DNA from 2 places in the Pseudoalteromonas sp. CNAT2-18.1 genome. Region 2 is predicted to be linked to the other one. Evidence: predicted binding sites of a transcription regulator. Region 2 holds the regulator's gene; the other holds the start of a gene.
The links. The regulator sigma-54, encoded in region 2, starts transcription at its own class of promoters, with help from an activator protein. The targets are predictions, from matches to a motif close to GTTGGCACGNNNNTNGNNT.

Region 1 (8,391 bases), on a different contig from region 2:
CACCTGCATCCAAGTTAAATGAACTGTAGACATTATCTGTCGCATTTGGAGAGCCTGATGAATCAGGTATTTGAATCGGATTGGCCGTACTCAAGCTCACCGAAGTGGTATCACCGGTTACCGGATCCGTTGGGAAACCTTGCAGTAAGTTACCTTTAGCATCGACTACGAAGTTATCATCATTAAGCTTGAACGCCCCAGCACGCGTATAGGTAAAATCTTGCGAAGCTAAATCGTCAGCCATAGCAAAATAACCTTCACCGGTAATCGCTAAATCCAGTGCATTTGACGTGAACTTTAAAGAACCTTGGTGAAACTGCTGCGCGACCATGGTGGTTTGCACACCATCACCGTTCTTCGTTTTACCGCCACTGAATACTGATGCCGCATACACATCAGCAAACTCTGCGCGGGATTCTTTAAAACCTGTGGTATTGACGTTCGCAATGTTGTTTGCGGTCACATCTAAGTCTTTTTGGGCTGCCGCCAACCCTGTTAAAGCGATATTGAAACTCATGTTTCACCTCTTCGTAATAACTGCCCGCAGGCAAATGCTTTACACTGAAATCTCAGCCACCTCAGCGAGCTTCACTGCGCCCTCTTTGGTGTTCACGATGATCCCATTCGCGCCGTTGATATTAACGCTTTCAATATTTTTGAATGTCGCCATAGGTAAAGAGCTGTATTCACCATTGATGCTGCCCTCTGCCACAATGTCGTACTCACCAGGAGGAAACGGATTGCCGTCTTTGTCGAGACCGTCCCATTCAAAGCGAATTGCACCAGCAGGTTGCGAGCCTAAATCAACCACCTCAACCACCTGACCTTTATCGTCTTTGATAGTGAGGCTTAAATTATCAACAGGCTCTTTAGCAAGAACAGTCCCTTTACTCACTTCACCGCTATACAACTCGATAGTTTCAGACTCCAACAACGCCTTTTTCCCGACTAGCGTTGACGCCTGCAGCGCCGAGTTAGATGTCATTGACGCAGCCAAAGAGTTAAAATTCTCATTGAGCTTTGAGATCCCCTCAGCCATGGTGAAATTAGTCATCTGCGCAATCATCTGGTCATTATCCGCAGGTTTGCTCGGATCCTGATAGGACAACTGCTGAGTCAGCAAGCTGAAAAAATCTTCCTGGGTGAGCTCATCACTCTTTTCTTCCGGCGCCTTATTTTGGTTATCCCAATACAGGGAGCCTAGACCCGTTGCTGATTGCACATTATTGTTCATGCTCTATCCTCGCTTTAACCCTTACCAAGCTGCAACGTTCTCGTTAGCATTTGCTTAGCAGAGTCGGCTATTTGCACATTCGTTTGATAGGAGCGTGACGCCGAAATCATATTGGCCATTTCTTCAACCACATTGACATTGGGTTTATAGATATAGCCGTTCTCATCCGCCATCGGGTGACCTGGGTTGTATTCAATTTGCAACGGTTTGTCACTCTCGACTACACCCAGCACTTTCACTCCCACAGACTCACCTTGCTGTTTGCCTACCGCTTGCTGCAGCTGAGCAGCGAAAACAGGTTGGCGAGCGCGATATGTCTGCTCCACTGAGGAGCTAACCGAGTTTGCGTTTGCTAAGTTGCTGGCCGTGGTATTTAAGCGCACGTTTTGCGCACTCATGGCCGAACCAGAAACATCAAAAACATTAAATAAACTCATGATTATGCTCCTTGACCACCTAGGGCTTTCTTAAGACCGGAAATCTTGCCGTTCATAAAGCGTAAGCTGGCCTGATACTCTATAGCGTTCTGTGTATACAAGTTCCGTTCCACCTGTACATCAACAGAGTTACCATCGCCTGTATCTGGTTGATTTGGAACACGAAATTTTGCTTCACCCATACTCATTTGGGTACTTGCTTGGAGGTGTTCCGGATGGGTGCGAGCTAAGCTATTGCCGCTTAACTGCCGATTGTTTGCCGCTTTTAACGCGCTGGCAAAATCAATGTCTTTCGCTTTATAGCCAGGGGTGTCTGCATTGGCAATATTCGACGCCAATAGCTCAGCCCTTTGCGAGCGAACGAGCATTGCTTGGGGATGAATACCAAATGCTTTATCAAAACTGATAGCCATAGCCTCTCCAAATTTTTGACTCTCTTAGAGGGGCTACAGCAATTTTTAGACCATAGATTGTAAGGCTATGTATTTAGGACTTTTTTTGGTAGATGATACCGGGATTACAACGGATCATATCGAACTCGGTACTCAAGCCTGTCATTGATTCACTCGCTCCTAAAAACAAATATCCCTTAGGGTTAAGCGCTTGCGCGAATTGACCAATGATCTTGGCTTTTACTTCCGGAGAAAAATAAATAAGGACGTTGCGACAAAAGATAATGTCAAACTTACCCAGCAACGCATATGAATCCAATAAATTCAAATGGCGAAAGCTCACCATACGTTTTACATTGTCATTAACTTTAGCCATACCGTTGCCGCTATCGCTAAAAAACTTTTTGCGTCTTTCAGCACTGAGCCCCCGAGCCAATGCCAATGAGTCATACTCAGCATTTTTACAAATATCGAGCATGGTATTAGAGATATCCGTACCGATTATTTGCGCTCCCGAGGACAGTTGACCTGGGCGAGACTGTTGATATTCGGCCACTGACATCGCTATTGAGTAGGGCTCTTGCCCTGAAGAACTGGCCGCCGACCAAATTTTTACCGGCCGACGTAAATCTTTGCACTCAGGTAAGAGCTTTGTCTTCAATAATTCAAACGGATAAGAGTCGCGAAACCACAATGTTTCATTGGTGGTCATGGCATCAACAACAGCGGCACGAAGTTGCCGCTCATGCGGACTCAACGTCTTGCTAACTAGCTGCGACAAAGATTCAACGCTAAAGCGAGCCATCAGCGGAGCCAAGCGACTTTTAACTAAGTAAAGTTTGTTATCACCCAGCACAATGCCACACTGCTGTTCTAAAAATGCACGAAACTGGTTGTATTCACCGAGCTCTAAATGCTTATTTTCCAAATTACTCTCACCTAACTCACTTGAAGCGGTTACAAGACAAGGCGGCATTAATCACAATGCACCCACTTTTTAACTGCTGTAGCCAGTTCGTCGGGGTTAAATTTGGCAATAAAATCATCCGCCCCAACTTTTTCTATCATCGCATGGTTAAATACGCCACTTAAAGAGGTGTGCAGTATCACATGCAATGGTGCCAGCTTCGGATCCGCTTTGACCTCTGCTGTTAAGGTATAGCCGTCCATCTCTGGCATTTCCACATCCGATATCAGTAACGCCACTCGCTCAGTGATATCATCTTTGCAGTCGAGCTTCGCTATTTCTTTTAATCGCAGCAGGGCCTCTTTACCGTTTTTCGCCAGCTCAGTTTGCACCCCGAGAGGCTCCAGCGCCCGTTTTACTTGATTACGCGCCACGGCAGAGTCATCGGCAATAAACACAATACGCTCACCGAGATCTTTCTGCATCTCGCCATCTGAGGCAATGCCCTCGCTGACCTCGGTATTAACAGGGCTGATCTCTGCAAGAATTTTTTCAACATCCAAGATTTCTACGAGCTCGTCATCAATCTCAGTCACTGCGGTAAGGTAAGAATAGCGCCCCGCACCTGACGGCGGTGGCATAATCTTTTCCCAGTTCATATTGACGATACGCTCAACGCCACCCACCAAAAACCCCTGCACAGAGCGGTTATATTCGGCGATAATAATAAAGCAATTTTCAATATCAGTGATGGCCGGACCGCCTACAGCCATAGACAAATCGATGATAGAAATGGTTTGTCCACGAATATGCGCTACCCCACGAATATAAGAATTCGTTTTCGGCATATTTGTTAGTGGTGGACACTGAAGGACTTCTCTAACTTTAAAAACGTTGATCCCGAACCGCTGGCGTCCTTTTAGTTTAAACAGCAATAATTCAAGGCGGTTTTGACCCACAAGTTGGGTTCGTTGATTGACAGAATCTAAAATGCCAGCCATCGGATTCTCCTAGCATTAATTTACAACTTCGCACACTCGCGCCAAATAGGAACGCATTTTGCTTCTTAGCTTCATACGTTAGTATAACTACGCTAGAACGCCCAGTTTTTGACGCTTCGTAGTTATACCCTGTTTTACCCAATAAGCATAGTCGAAACATGGTGAGTATGTTCAAAAAAATTCAACTTTTCCAAAGCTTATGGTTAATAGCCGGTGTATTAATAAGCTCAACGGCTGAGGCAAACAACGGCCAACAACAGCGCTATGATCGCCACGCTTTGCAAACGCTTGCTGAGCAATACATCACAGAGCAAGCGCAGATTCAGCCCGATCAAGAGCTGCAAGTGCAAGCGATGGACTTAGATGCGCGCATAGGTCCCAGAGAGTGTGCAGTAACACCGCAAGCCTCTACGGCTAGCGCTCCGCCATTTAATCGGCAGGTAACAGTAAAACTTAAGTGTTCAAATCCTGCTCTTTGGAGTCAGTATGTCCATGTACGCATCAGTAAGCTCTCTACTATCGTGGTCGCCAATGATCACATTGCCCGTGGGCAAATTATTAGTGCTGATGATTTAACGACGGAGCAGCGTCCGCAACATTTTGTTCGCGCTCGCTACATAGAGCAGCCAGAAGTTATTGTCGGCAGCCGCAGTAAACGCGTTATTCGCAGAGGAATGCCAATTAGTATGAATCAGTTGTGTATGGTGTGTAAGGGCGATAATGTGAGCATTATTGCCCGCTTTAACGGACTCACTATAAAAACATCTGGAGAAGCGCTAGAAGATGGCGGTGTCGGTGATAATATTCGCGTGCGTAATGTAAAGTCTGGCCGGCTGATCAATGCCAAAGTAACGGCAGTGGAAACCGTGGCGGTTAATATTTAAATTTTATGCTAAAGTATTGGCTAGAATGGCCGATAAACAGTGCAAAGGTCAATATAGCTTAGGTAATTAGTGATGGTGAATCAAGTCAACAAAGGCCAGCAAGGCTCGGTGTACAACACACCACAAAATAAAGTGGAGCAACAAAAGCTCAACCAAACGCAAGGTAATGAGGCAAATTCAAAAGCCAGTACGAAGGCTGCAGCAGACTCAGTAAGCCTTACCCCACAAGCAAAGCAAATGAAGTCTTTGCAAGAAAAAGCTGAGCGCTCATCAGGGTTCGATCAACAAAAGGTTGACGAATTAAAGCAAGCTATCAGTGAAGGCAAATATCAAGTAGATAGCGAAAAGCTTGCTAAAAACATCGCTGCGTTTGAGTTCGATTTGTATGGCTGATTCGGCACTTAGTGTGGCTCTCGGCCAACAGCTCTCAAGTTTACAAGACTTGCTACAACTACTTGAAGATGAGTTGAGCGCTATTGCCGGGCGCAGTGGTGATGAACTGAAGGAATTAACGCCTAAAAAAGAACAGGCGCTTGTTCAAATTCAGCAACAAGACCAGCATATTGCTCAGCTATTAAAAGCGCAAGAGCAAGAGGTATTAGCGCCGCACCAAGAGATGATAGAGCATGCACAGACTTTATTGCTAAAGTGCAAACAGCAAAATCAAGTGAATGCTCAGGCTGCTCACAACGCTCAGCTCACCGTCAAACAACTCAAAGATATTCTTATCGGCGCACCAAGTTCATTAACCTATGCTGCCGACGGCGGGATTGACCGCAGCGAAAATAAAATCGTAAAGAATTTAAAAGCCTGAACCTACTAAGCTAAATATTGATTTGAAAAAGGGAGCCTAAGCTCCCTTTTTTACCTCTTACAGTTCGCCTTTGCCCGAGCTATCCAGCATTGCTTTGATCACTTCATCATCGCCAACAGTGGCATATTGCGAGGCTCCTCCAAAGCCATGCTCCTCACTCGTTATTGTTTGCTCTGAGGCTAAATCATCAAATTGAGCTAATACCTCTTCTGCCTCATCGGGATTATCCAAAATAGACTCAGCGCCTAACAAGCCCGATTCACTGATAGCTTGCTCGGCATTGACTGTGATTTCTTTTACTTGGTTAAACTCGGTAAACTGCTCACCATTTAAGCTCAAGCTTACAGCTTCATAATCCAGAGTCTCAACACTGGCATAATGGCTTTGCTCACCTGATTCGAAGGCCAAATCATCTTCGCTTGCCACACTGGCCTCCAACGTCTCATCCGCAGTAGCATTGTCATAAATTGAGCCGCGCTCCACTTCTTGATTGTCAGTGTCTTTTACGAGGTAGTTGCCGGCATCATCAATAGTCACGAAGTAATAATCTTCACCGCTAAGTAAATCAACATCTAATAAAGATAGAGTGTACTGCCAGTTGCCATCACCGTCAGTCGTCGTGCTGGGGTACGTGCTTAACACATCAAGGTCGATGCCAGCTAGCCCTACACCTAGCAGGCTAGAGCCAATAATGTAGATCTCTGTACCTGCAGGTGCTGTGCCTTCCGCTGACGGTAGCACTAAACCCAAAATGCCGGGGTCAAAATCAGTGACTTCAAAGCTAATGGGAGTTGTATCTATGATACCGCTATCCACAGCACTGCCGGTATTTCCCGCTTGGTCGGTAACACGTGCGGTCACCGTATATTGACCATCGACCAGTACTGCACTGGCGCTAATAGACCAATCACCGTTGTTATCTGTGTTGGTGGTCACCGTGTGGATAGTGCCCGCATCATCCACAAATTGCACACTCACCTGAGCATTCGCTTCATTTGAGGAGCCACTGACTTGCGGGGTGTTGTCATTAGTTAGTGCCACGCTGCTTGGATCAATGCTTACTGTCGGTGCAATGGTATCTATGGTGCCAGTGTCGCTTGCACTGCTGCTATTGCCAGCAGCATCAGAAACACTGACGGTTACGGTGTAATCTCCTTCAGCTAGGCTGGGGGCAGGCACCGACCAATTACCACTGCCGTCTACCGTCGCACTGAGTGTGTAAGTATCACCGTTGTTATCCAGCACACTAATACTCACTTCCCTGCCTATTTCACTTGATGTACCGCTCAGCAGCGGTGTGGCATCGTTCCCTAATCCTAATGGATCAAGGGTGACACTCACTCCTTGAGTATCAATACTTCCGGTGTTAGACACTGTGGTGGTATTGCCCGCATCATCCATTATCGTTGCACTCACGGAGAAGGTGCCGTCAGATAACGCTGAAGGCGTCACAGCCCAGGTGCCATCGGCTGCTACAACGGTAGAAATATTCTGGCTATCACCATTGCCGTCAGTGACTGTGACAGAGACAGTGGCACCTATTTCATCACTGGTCCCTGAGATAAGCGGGGTATTGTCATTGCCATTTGCTGGCACATTCACGCTTAGGCTAGGGGCGGTGGTATCCACCTCACCGGTTGCGCTCACTTCGGTTAGATTGCCAACGTCATCACGTACTGCCGCTGCTACAGTAAAACCACCTTCAGCCAGCGCCGTAGGCACAGCCACAGACCAGTTGCCATTTGAGGTAGACGCTTGCAGGGTTTGCTGGTCACCGAACGCATCGGTCACTATCACCTCTACCACGGTGCCATCAGCCACATCCGTTGTGCCACTGATAACTGGCGTGCTGTCATTAGTTAAGCCAAGGGTATCAATGCTAAGGACAGGCGGTTCATTATCAAAATCGAGTGTACTGATGGTGGTCGAATTACCAGCGGCATCAGAGGCTGACGCAGTCACATAGGCTAATGTCAGAAGCGGCACCGTCAAATTAACTAAAGTCCAATTGCCATCCGCATCGGTGATCGCTGTGTACGTTGCACCAATCCCTCCTCCGACGAGGTGCTCTGTGATGGTGACCTCACTGCCTGCGGGCAAATCCGAAGTACCAGACAAGGAAACAAGATTACCTAACAGAAACGATGGCACTATGGTCAACTCAGGGCCAATGGTATCAATTACAGCACTCTGAGAATCAGTACCCGTATTGCCTGCATCATCAACAATGGTCGCGGCCACGGTATAAGTACCATCGGCTAACGCTGAAGGAGCGGATACCTGCCAATTCCCATTGGCATCAGTGGTAGTGATTACGCTTTGACTGTTCCCCTGAGAATCAGTAAAGATAAGTGTTAATTGGCTGTTCGCCTCGCTTGAGCCCCCAGAAATAAGGGGCGTGTTGTCGTTAGTGAGCTCGAGTGGGTCAATCTCAACACTTGGAGCAAGAGTATCGATAACCCCTGTCTCAGAATCCGTTGAGGTGTTGCCAGCTCCATCGTCAACGCTGGCTGTGATAGTAAACTCTCCTTCTGCCAGCGCTGCACCAACGTTTGCGCTCCATGTACCGTCTGCGCCGACTGTGGCGCTCAAGTTCTGAACATTGCCAAGGGCATCAACCACGACTATTGACACCACGGCTCCAGGCGCAGCGCCCGCCGATATACCAGAAATAACAGGAGTGGCATCGCTTATCACTCCTACGGGATCAATCGTGATCCCT
Region 2 (8,391 bases):
GAACTGCAGACCTATCTATTAGCCAGTTATGCGGCGCGCAAAATGGGTATGACCGCCACAGGCCACGCCGGCGGTATTCATAACTGGTTGGTACAGCAAACCCATGATGATTTGCACGCTTTGCTTAAACAAATGGGTAAAGGGCTGCTAGTGACCGAGTTGATGGGGCAAGGCGTCAATACTGTCACCGGCGATTACTCGCGCGGGGCGGCCGGATTTTGGGTTGAAAATGGTGAGATCCAATACCCAGTCAGTGAGATTACCATTGCTGGCAACCTTAGCTCGATGTTTAAAGGCGTTGCTGGCATTGGCGGTGATGTCGACCCTCGCGGCGGGGTGTTAACCGGTTCGGTGTTAATTGAACAAATGCAAGTTGCGGGGCAGTAGCTCAAGTAACACTCTAAAGCCTAGAGCCCCTCTCTAGGCTTTTTTAAATAAATTCTAAAAAAAGTGCTTTACCTCAACTTAAGTTGAGGAAATACCTTAGTCCCTGAAATAATAAATCATCTTCGGGAGAACGTTATGTATTTAGAGCATGTAAACCTAGTCGTGAATGACATCAACCAAGCCCTCAACTTTTATCGTGCCGCTTTTCCACATTGGCGGGTGCGCAGTCAAGGCGAGGGGTTATGGTCGGGGAAGCCGCGTACTTGGGTGCATTTTGGCGATGATTACCACTACCTTGCTTTTAGTGACAATGGCATTGGTGACAACCGTGATCTCAGCGGCCATCAAGTTGGTTTAGCACACTTTGCTTATGTCACAGAAGATCTTGATGGCGTCATTCAACGACTCCAAGACGCGGGCTTCGAAGTTGATAAAGTGGGCCCTGAAAATCCTTATCGTCGCAACGTGTACTTTAAAGACCCAGCTGGTTTTGAAGTGGAGTTTGTTGAATACGGATCGGATATTCCAGCACAGAGAAATAACGACCTATAGACTTAAATGCTGCTAAAAGTTGCAAAATAAACACTAAATAAACGTAAATCTCTTGATTGTTCTCTTTTCGGAAATTTTTTCACTGAGGTGTGTAACTTAGGTAAGGTTGTGCCTAAATGATTACTGAACAAGTGTCTTATATCATTGATTTTATTGATAAAATAAAGTTGGCAAGGGATTCGCAACACTTAAAGCGTCACAAGCAATAGTAAGGAGACGACATTATGAAAACGTTCACTAAGACAATCGTAGCTGCAGCTGTACTTGGTTCTACTGCCTTCACTGCCCAAGCAAATGATTGGCAGAACGAGAGTAAAGATGCATGGATTGATGGTAAAGCTGAAACTGTGCTGCTACTGAATGGCAACCTGAACAACTTTGATATCAACACTGATGTGAAAAATGGCAAGGTTATGCTCACAGGTAAAGTAGACAGCGAGGTCGATAAAGAGTTGGCCGAAGAGCTGGTAGTTAGCCTAGATGGTGTAAACGATGTAGAAAACCAGCTAACGGTTATGAACAACGAAGAAGGTATGAGCCACAATGATGATGCAGGAGATACTGGCAGCGATTTAACCGACGCTAAGATCTCGACGGTAATCACTACCCGTCTACTGTTTGATTCAGAAGTCGCTGGCACTGACATTGATGTTGATACCGACCAAGGTGTCGTTACGCTTAAAGGCAATGTTGATAGCGAAGCCGAGCGTGACCTTGCGATTAAAATCGCTGAAAACACAGAAGATGTTCGTGAAGTAAACGATGAACTGCGAGTAATGGCTGAATAATTAGTTGTAAGTTCTCGGTAGAAGGCCCAGCGTTGCTGGGCTTTCCTTTATCTACAAGCAGGCTTAATTAGCGGAGCAATCATGGACATTATTAGAATCATTTTCTCAATTCTTATTCCCCCACTAGGTGTATTTTTGCAGGTGGGTTTAGGGATGCACTTTTGGCTTAATATTTTACTAACCTTACTAGGCTACTTCCCTGGCCTTATTCACGCTATCTACATTATTGGACGGCGTTAAATAAGGAACCAAGTCGCGGTTCCAAGGAATGCGAAGATACCTACGATGTCGGTAACTGTGGTCAGCACTACATTACCGGCGAGCGCCGGGTCGATATTCATTCTCTTCAGAATTAAGGGAATAACCGCACCAGCAATACCCGCAGCGAGGAGATTCATAAACATCGCAAAGGCGATCACTAAACCAATTGTTAAATCCCATTTCCAAAGCGCGATGGCGCTACCGATAAGCAAAGCCCACAGCACCCCATTCAAGGCCCCGATGGCGAGCTCTTTGGTCAGTATAAATTTCTGGTTGGTGGCGTTAATATGGCCAAGTGCGAGGCCTCGAATAACCAAGGTCAGCGTTTGCGAGCCGGCCACGCCCCCCATTGATGGCACAATACCATTGAGCACGGCTAAAAATGGCAAGATACCCAAGGTGGTTTCGAAAAAGCTCGCCACAAATGCGGCCAGCATCGCGGTCAATAAATTTACTCCAAGCCAAACGGAGCGCCGCTGAGTACTTTTAAATACCGGTGCAAAGGTATCTTCTTCATCATCTAGACCGGCTAAGCTCAGTAAACTGTGTTCAGCGTCTTCACGGATAACATCGACGATATCATCAATGGTAATACGCCCAAGTAAGTGCGCCTGATCGTCGACCACAGGGGCCGAAATCCAGTTGTGGCGCTCGAACAGCTGCGCCACTTCAGACTCATCCATGGTGATTGGAATAGATTCACACTCTTCATCCATGATGTCGCGCACGATGGCATCTGGCATGGTGGTTAGCAAAGAGCTCAATGGCATTGAGCCTAAAAAGCAGTTATTTTTATCGACTACGTAGAGCTCATCGGTGCCTTCAGGTAACTCGCCTTTGAGGCGTAAGTAGCGCAGCACCACATCAACAGAGACATCGGGACGGATAGTCACTGTATCGGTATTCATCAGCGCCCCAGCTGAGCGCTCCTGGTAAGACAGAGCCGTAGTTGCACGGTCTCTATCTTGGATATCCATTGCCTCAATAACGTCTTTATAAACGGGCTCTGGTAAGCTTCGTAATACTTCCCCTAAGTCATCATCGTCCATGTCCTCTGTCGCTGCGGCGATATGCTCAGGCTCCATGCGTGAGATAATGCTCAGGCGTACATCTTCAGAGAGCTCTTCAAGTACATCGCCTTGGACATCAGGGTCGACGAGCGCCCATAGTTTAGAACGTGTCTTATGGGGCGATGATTCTAATAATAATGCGGTATCACAGGGCGCAGTTTTGGCGAGAAGCCTGCGTACATGAACAAACTGGCCGCTATTAAGAGCTTCGGTGACTTCTTGAAGTTGTTGCAGCGGGTAATCTTGTTCATAGGCTTCTGGCATAGGCATCCCTTAAATACAAAAAATGGGGTGGGAAATAGCGTGCAAGCAAGCGCTTACAAGCCGTTGATTAGTTTAACCTAACTAAATCAATGATAGCAAAAGTAAATGCCTAAGGGTTATTCTTGTTCGTGGAACTTTTCTGCAATGAGCGCCCCGATAGCTGCCAACGCGGCGTCGGCATCAGGGCCTTCACACTGCACGCGCACTTCCTTACCTTTGCCGCTCTCAAGGAGCAGTAAAGCCAAGACACTGTCGGCCTGTGCGCTCTTATCACCTTGATATAACATTATTTCGGCATCAAAATTCATCGCCAGTTGCGCCAATTGTGAGGCTGCACGAGCATGTAGGCCTAACTTGTTTTGAATAATAAAAGTACCTTCAACCATCACTATTTTTCCTGCTCTCGATGGCGAATTTTCACGTTCGGATAAGTATCTAAAAAGCGCTCTCCCAAAGTTTGGGCAAGGTACACTGAGCGGTGTTGACCCCCAGTGCAGCCAATAGCAATGGTTAAATAACTACGGTTATTACGCTCTAGGTGGGGTAACCAAGTTTGAACAAAAGTTTGGATCTGCCAAGTGAACTTTTGCACGATTGAGTGACTGGCTAGATAATCTTGAACGGGTTGGTCTAACCCTGTGAGCGCCTTTAGTTCAGGTTCCCAATGGGGATTGGGGAGAAACCGCACATCAAACACATAATCAGCATTTTTTGGAATGCCATGTTTAAACCCAAAAGACTCAAAAGTGATCAGTAATTGCTTGTCTTTTTTACCCAGCACTTTTTCACGGATCATCTCCGCCAACTGGTGAACACTGAGCTCAGTTGTATCAATAATAAAGTCGGCGTGGGAGATGAGTACATCAAGAAGCTGCTTCTCTTCACGAATAGCGACATCCAACGTCATATTTTGCATGGATAAGGGGTGTAGTCGACGAGTTTCAGAGAAACGCTTTATCAACGTTTGTTCGTCACTATCAAGGTAAAACAGCGAAGGCTTAGCAAACTCAGGCAGGTAAGCGAGAATGTCGTTAAATTCATGCTGTTCTTTGGGCAAATTGCGCACGTCGATACTGACGGCAATTTTGTCATAATTTGCTGAAACACTGCGCACCAAGGAGGGGAGTAAAATAACTGGGATGTTATCTACGCAATAGTATCCAAGGTCTTCGAGCACCCGTAACGCGACTGATTTTCCAGAACCCGAGCGACCACTGACAATGATAAGTTCCATCCGACAACTCCTTGTTTTACCCCAAGACGCACATTTAAACCACACCATGAACCAATACGGCGCGCATTAGTCGGCGATCAATTGATAAAGCTCTTGATCGCTGCTCGCCGAGCGCAGTTGTTTACACAGTTGTTTGTCTTTTAGTTTATCAGCAATTGTCGCTAAGGTCTTCAGGTGTTGTTCAGTCTCATTAGCCGGCACTAAAAGTGCGACAAAGATATCCACTGGACGGTTATCAATGGCATCAAAGTTAATGGCTTCGCGATTGGTTACAACAATGGCAATCGTACTGTCGATACCATCGAGACGGCCATGTGGAATAGCAACGCCTTTGCCGATGCCAGTACTGCCCAGCTTTTCGCGGGTTAGCAAAGCATCAAGTACCGATTGCTCGCTGAGGTGAGGACTGTGCTGATGAGCCACCTGAGAGAGGTACTCCAGCATTCTTTTTTTGCTATTAAAAAGGACCGCAGCTTTGCTGCAGTCCTTGGTAAAGAGTGAATCTAGGTTCATGTTAGTGACGAGATAATTTCTCTTTATGTTTAATCACTTGACGGTCGAGCTTATCAATTAAGCCGTCGATCGCCGCATACATATCCTGGTGCTCTGCGGTTGCGAACAGTTCACCACCGTTAACGTGAAGAGTAGCTTCTGCTTTTTGTGTTAGTTTTTCAATATCAAGAATGACATGCACATTATTTATATGGTCAAAGTGACGCTCTAATTTTGCAAATTTGCTATTCACATAGTTGCGAAGAGAATCAGTGATTTCTACGTGACGACCGGTAAGATTTAATTGCATAAGCATTTTCCTTCTTGTCTAACGTCTATATCAAACTTTTACGCTGATTTGACGGTGGAATGGCTAGCGATTCACGATATTTAGCAATCGTGCGCCGAGCCACTTTAATTCCTTGCTCGGCTAGTACGTCGGCAATCTTGCTATCACTCAACGGTTTAGCAGGATTCTCCGCAGCTACTAGCTTTTTGATCAATGCTCGAATCGCTGTGGACGAGCATTCACCTCCGTTTTCGGTTGTAACATGGCTGGAGAAAAAGTACTTCAGCTCAAAAATACCCCGTGGTGTATGCATATACTTTTGGGTGGTCACACGGGAAATCGTTGACTCATGCATTTCCACCATTTCGGCAACGTCATTAAGCACCATTGGCTTCATTGCCTCTTCACCATGTTCAAAGAATGCCTGTTGTTGTTGAACAATGCAATTAGTTACTTTAAGTAGCGTATCATTGCGTTGTTCCAAGCTCTTTATAAACCATTTCGCTTCTTGTAAATGCGAGCGAATAAATTGACTATCACTTTGCGACTTACAGCTTCGCGACATTGATGCATAGTGATCGTTAACGCGGATCTTAGGCATACTATCTGGGTTTAATTCAACCACCCAGCGGCCTTTAACTTTCTTCACCGATACGTCTGGAATCACATACTCTGACTGCTCTCGCACAATCGTGGCTGCAGGAGTCGGATTTAAACTGTGTATCAGTGTCATCACCTCTTTTAACTGCGCTTCTTTAAGCTTAGTCTTTTTCATCAAGGTGCGATAGTCGCGACTACCAAGCAAATCAATATAGTTACAAACTACCTCTTTGGTCTCTTCAAGCCAAGGGGTTTGTGGGTCAAATTGCTTGAGCTGGATCAACAAGCACTCTTGTAAAGAACGCGCACCAATTCCTACTGGATCAAAGAGTTGGATACGCTTAAGAACGGCTTCAATTTCATCGAGCTCGATACCATCGTCTTGTTCATCATGATTCAAGCTTTCCAGCAGATCTTCACAACTGACCGTTAAAATGCCGTTGTCATTGATGGCTTCAATGATAGCTGTGGCGATGGCCTCGTCGGTGGCACTAAAAGGTGTTAATTGCAGCTGCCACATTAAATAATCATGTAACGACTCGGTGGTTTCGCCTTGGTAGATAGACTCATCTTCTGGCATAGGCCCAGAGGAGGCAACGGGAGCCGCACTAATATACTCATCCCAAGACACATCCATGGGCAAGTCTTCACTGATGGACTCGTTGTTCATGGCATCAGCACTTTCAACTTCATCCTTACTGGCGCTGGCCGTCTCGGCGGTATCGTTATTTTGGTTGTCGGACGTCGACTCTTTTTGCTCTTGGTTGTCGTTATTGTCGGCGTAATTGTCTTCTTCAACTTCAAGTAATGGGTTGGCGTCCAACGCCTCTTGAATTTCTTGTTGGAGATCCAAAGTACTGAGCTGCAACAGGCGAATCGCTTGCTGCAATTGTGGGGTCATTGTTAATTGCTGGCCTAGGCGCAGCTGTAATGATTGCCTCATGTATCTCTAACAATCCTTTAATCGTTATAATCTAAACTGCTCACCCAAATAGACGTCGCGAACCGTTTGATCGGCAAGAACTTGCTCTGGAGTGCCAGAAGCAATGAGCTCGCCATGGGAAACAATGTATGCGGTTTCACATACGTCTAGGGTCTCTCGCACGTTGTGGTCGGTGATTAATACACCAATGCCACGATTGCGCAGATGCTCTATGATTTTCTTTATATCTAACACTGAAATAGGGTCGACACCAGCAAAAGGTTCATCCAACAAGATAAACTTGGGGTTTGCCGCCAATGCTCGCGCTATTTCTACCCGGCGACGTTCGCCACCAGATAACGCCATTCCTTGTGAGTCTCGAATGTGCTGTATATTAAACTCATCAAGTAGGCCCTCAAGCTCGCTTTCACGCTCTGCTTTGCTTAAGCCCTTGCGGGTTTCTAGAATGGCCATCAAATTTTGAAAAACTGTCAGCTTTCGAAAAATAGATGATTCTTGCGGTAAATAACCAATACCTAAGCGCGCACGAGAGTGCATCGGCATCAAAGTGATATCCTCATCATCAATACTGATGGTGCCTTTATCACTGGGTACCAAGCCAACTATCATGTAAAAAGTAGTTGTCTTACCGGCTCCATTAGGGCCGAGCAAGCCGACGATACTACCTGCTTGCACTTCTAAGCCCACACTTTTGACGACCTCCCGGCCTTTATAGCTTTTCGCTAATTTTTGTGCTTTAAGAGTCGCCATTATTGCTCTTTCTCCGGCGTATCGTCACTTTGTGGTGTTAATGTTGTGCGCACTCGTGTGCTGGAGTTTTCATCCTTTTCGGCGGTGATCAGCTGTTTGGCAATATCATAGCTTATAGTTTCGGCAACGATATGCTGGTCGGCCATGGCAATCTTAGCATCACCTTGAATTTTTAGGGTCTCAGAGGCGACGTCATAACGAATTTCCAGCGCCTGTGCAGAAATCTCAGTGCCATCTTCCATCACTTCGGTGTACACAGCTGGTGAGCCGGTGGCTACGAGCAATTGCTTGTTATCACCCAATTCTGGACGACGGTGAGCCTCAAGGCGGTCAGCTTTTATTTCCCGTTTGCCGTGAACAATATGCACGTTCTTATCAAAAATAGTGATATTTTCTTTGATCAGTGCTTGTTGTTTGTCGGCATCAATTAACACTTCCTTGGCGGTGATTTGCTCAGCAGTAGCGCTGGCAGAGCATAAGCCAATTGCGATGGATGTAATTAATGCACTGATTTTATTGGTCATAATATATTGTTCGCGTATGTTCTGTTAATTCAACTATCTCTGTATTGAGGTCTGCTTTCAAGCCTTGCCCGGTGATCTTCATATTCGGGCCACTTAATACTACAGCCTGCTCGGACTCCATGCGCTGGCTATCTATATCAACTTGAATGGCCTCAGCGCTGACCTTCTCAATCATCGCCCCTTCTTTTAAGTTGGTGGCGGTGACGTTATTTTCCAAGATCAAAATGTTGTTGTTGT

Region 1: flgA (flagellar basal body P-ring formation chaperone FlgA) is a predicted target of sigma-54. The motif match lies at 4,017-4,035, and genes of this name have one in related genera.

The regions. Positions count from the first base shown of each region.
Region 1 covers NZ_JAKRFR010000004.1:190,069-198,459, reverse strand. Annotated here, with positions in the region: gene flgE (flagellar hook protein FlgE) at 1-517, opposite strand, end outside; gene MHM94_RS10185 (flagellar hook assembly protein FlgD) at 557-1,234, opposite strand; gene flgC (flagellar basal body rod protein FlgC) at 1,249-1,671, opposite strand; gene flgB (flagellar basal body rod protein FlgB) at 1,674-2,084, opposite strand; gene MHM94_RS10170 (protein-glutamate O-methyltransferase CheR) at 2,158-2,991, opposite strand; gene MHM94_RS10165 (chemotaxis protein) at 3,039-3,971, opposite strand; gene flgA (flagellar basal body P-ring formation chaperone FlgA) at 4,139-4,855, shown strand; gene flgM (flagellar biosynthesis anti-sigma factor FlgM) at 4,928-5,248, shown strand; gene flgN (flagellar export chaperone FlgN) at 5,241-5,669, shown strand; gene MHM94_RS10145 (retention module-containing protein) at 5,727-8,391, opposite strand, start outside.
Region 2 covers NZ_JAKRFR010000005.1:325,755-334,145, reverse strand. Annotated here, with positions in the region: gene pmbA (metalloprotease PmbA) at 1-387, shown strand, start outside; gene MHM94_RS13145 (VOC family protein) at 523-939, shown strand; gene MHM94_RS13140 (BON domain-containing protein) at 1,164-1,727, shown strand; gene MHM94_RS13135 (YqaE/Pmp3 family membrane protein) at 1,809-1,967, shown strand; gene mgtE (magnesium transporter) at 1,964-3,322, opposite strand; gene MHM94_RS13125 (HPr family phosphocarrier protein) at 3,439-3,711, opposite strand; gene rapZ (RNase adapter RapZ) at 3,711-4,556, opposite strand; gene ptsN (PTS IIA-like nitrogen regulatory protein PtsN) at 4,623-5,069, opposite strand; gene hpf (ribosome hibernation promoting factor) at 5,071-5,358, opposite strand; gene MHM94_RS13105 (RNA polymerase factor sigma-54) at 5,384-6,880, opposite strand; gene lptB (LPS export ABC transporter ATP-binding protein) at 6,905-7,630, opposite strand; gene lptA (lipopolysaccharide transport periplasmic protein LptA) at 7,630-8,154, opposite strand; gene lptC (LPS export ABC transporter periplasmic protein LptC) at 8,144-8,391, opposite strand, start outside.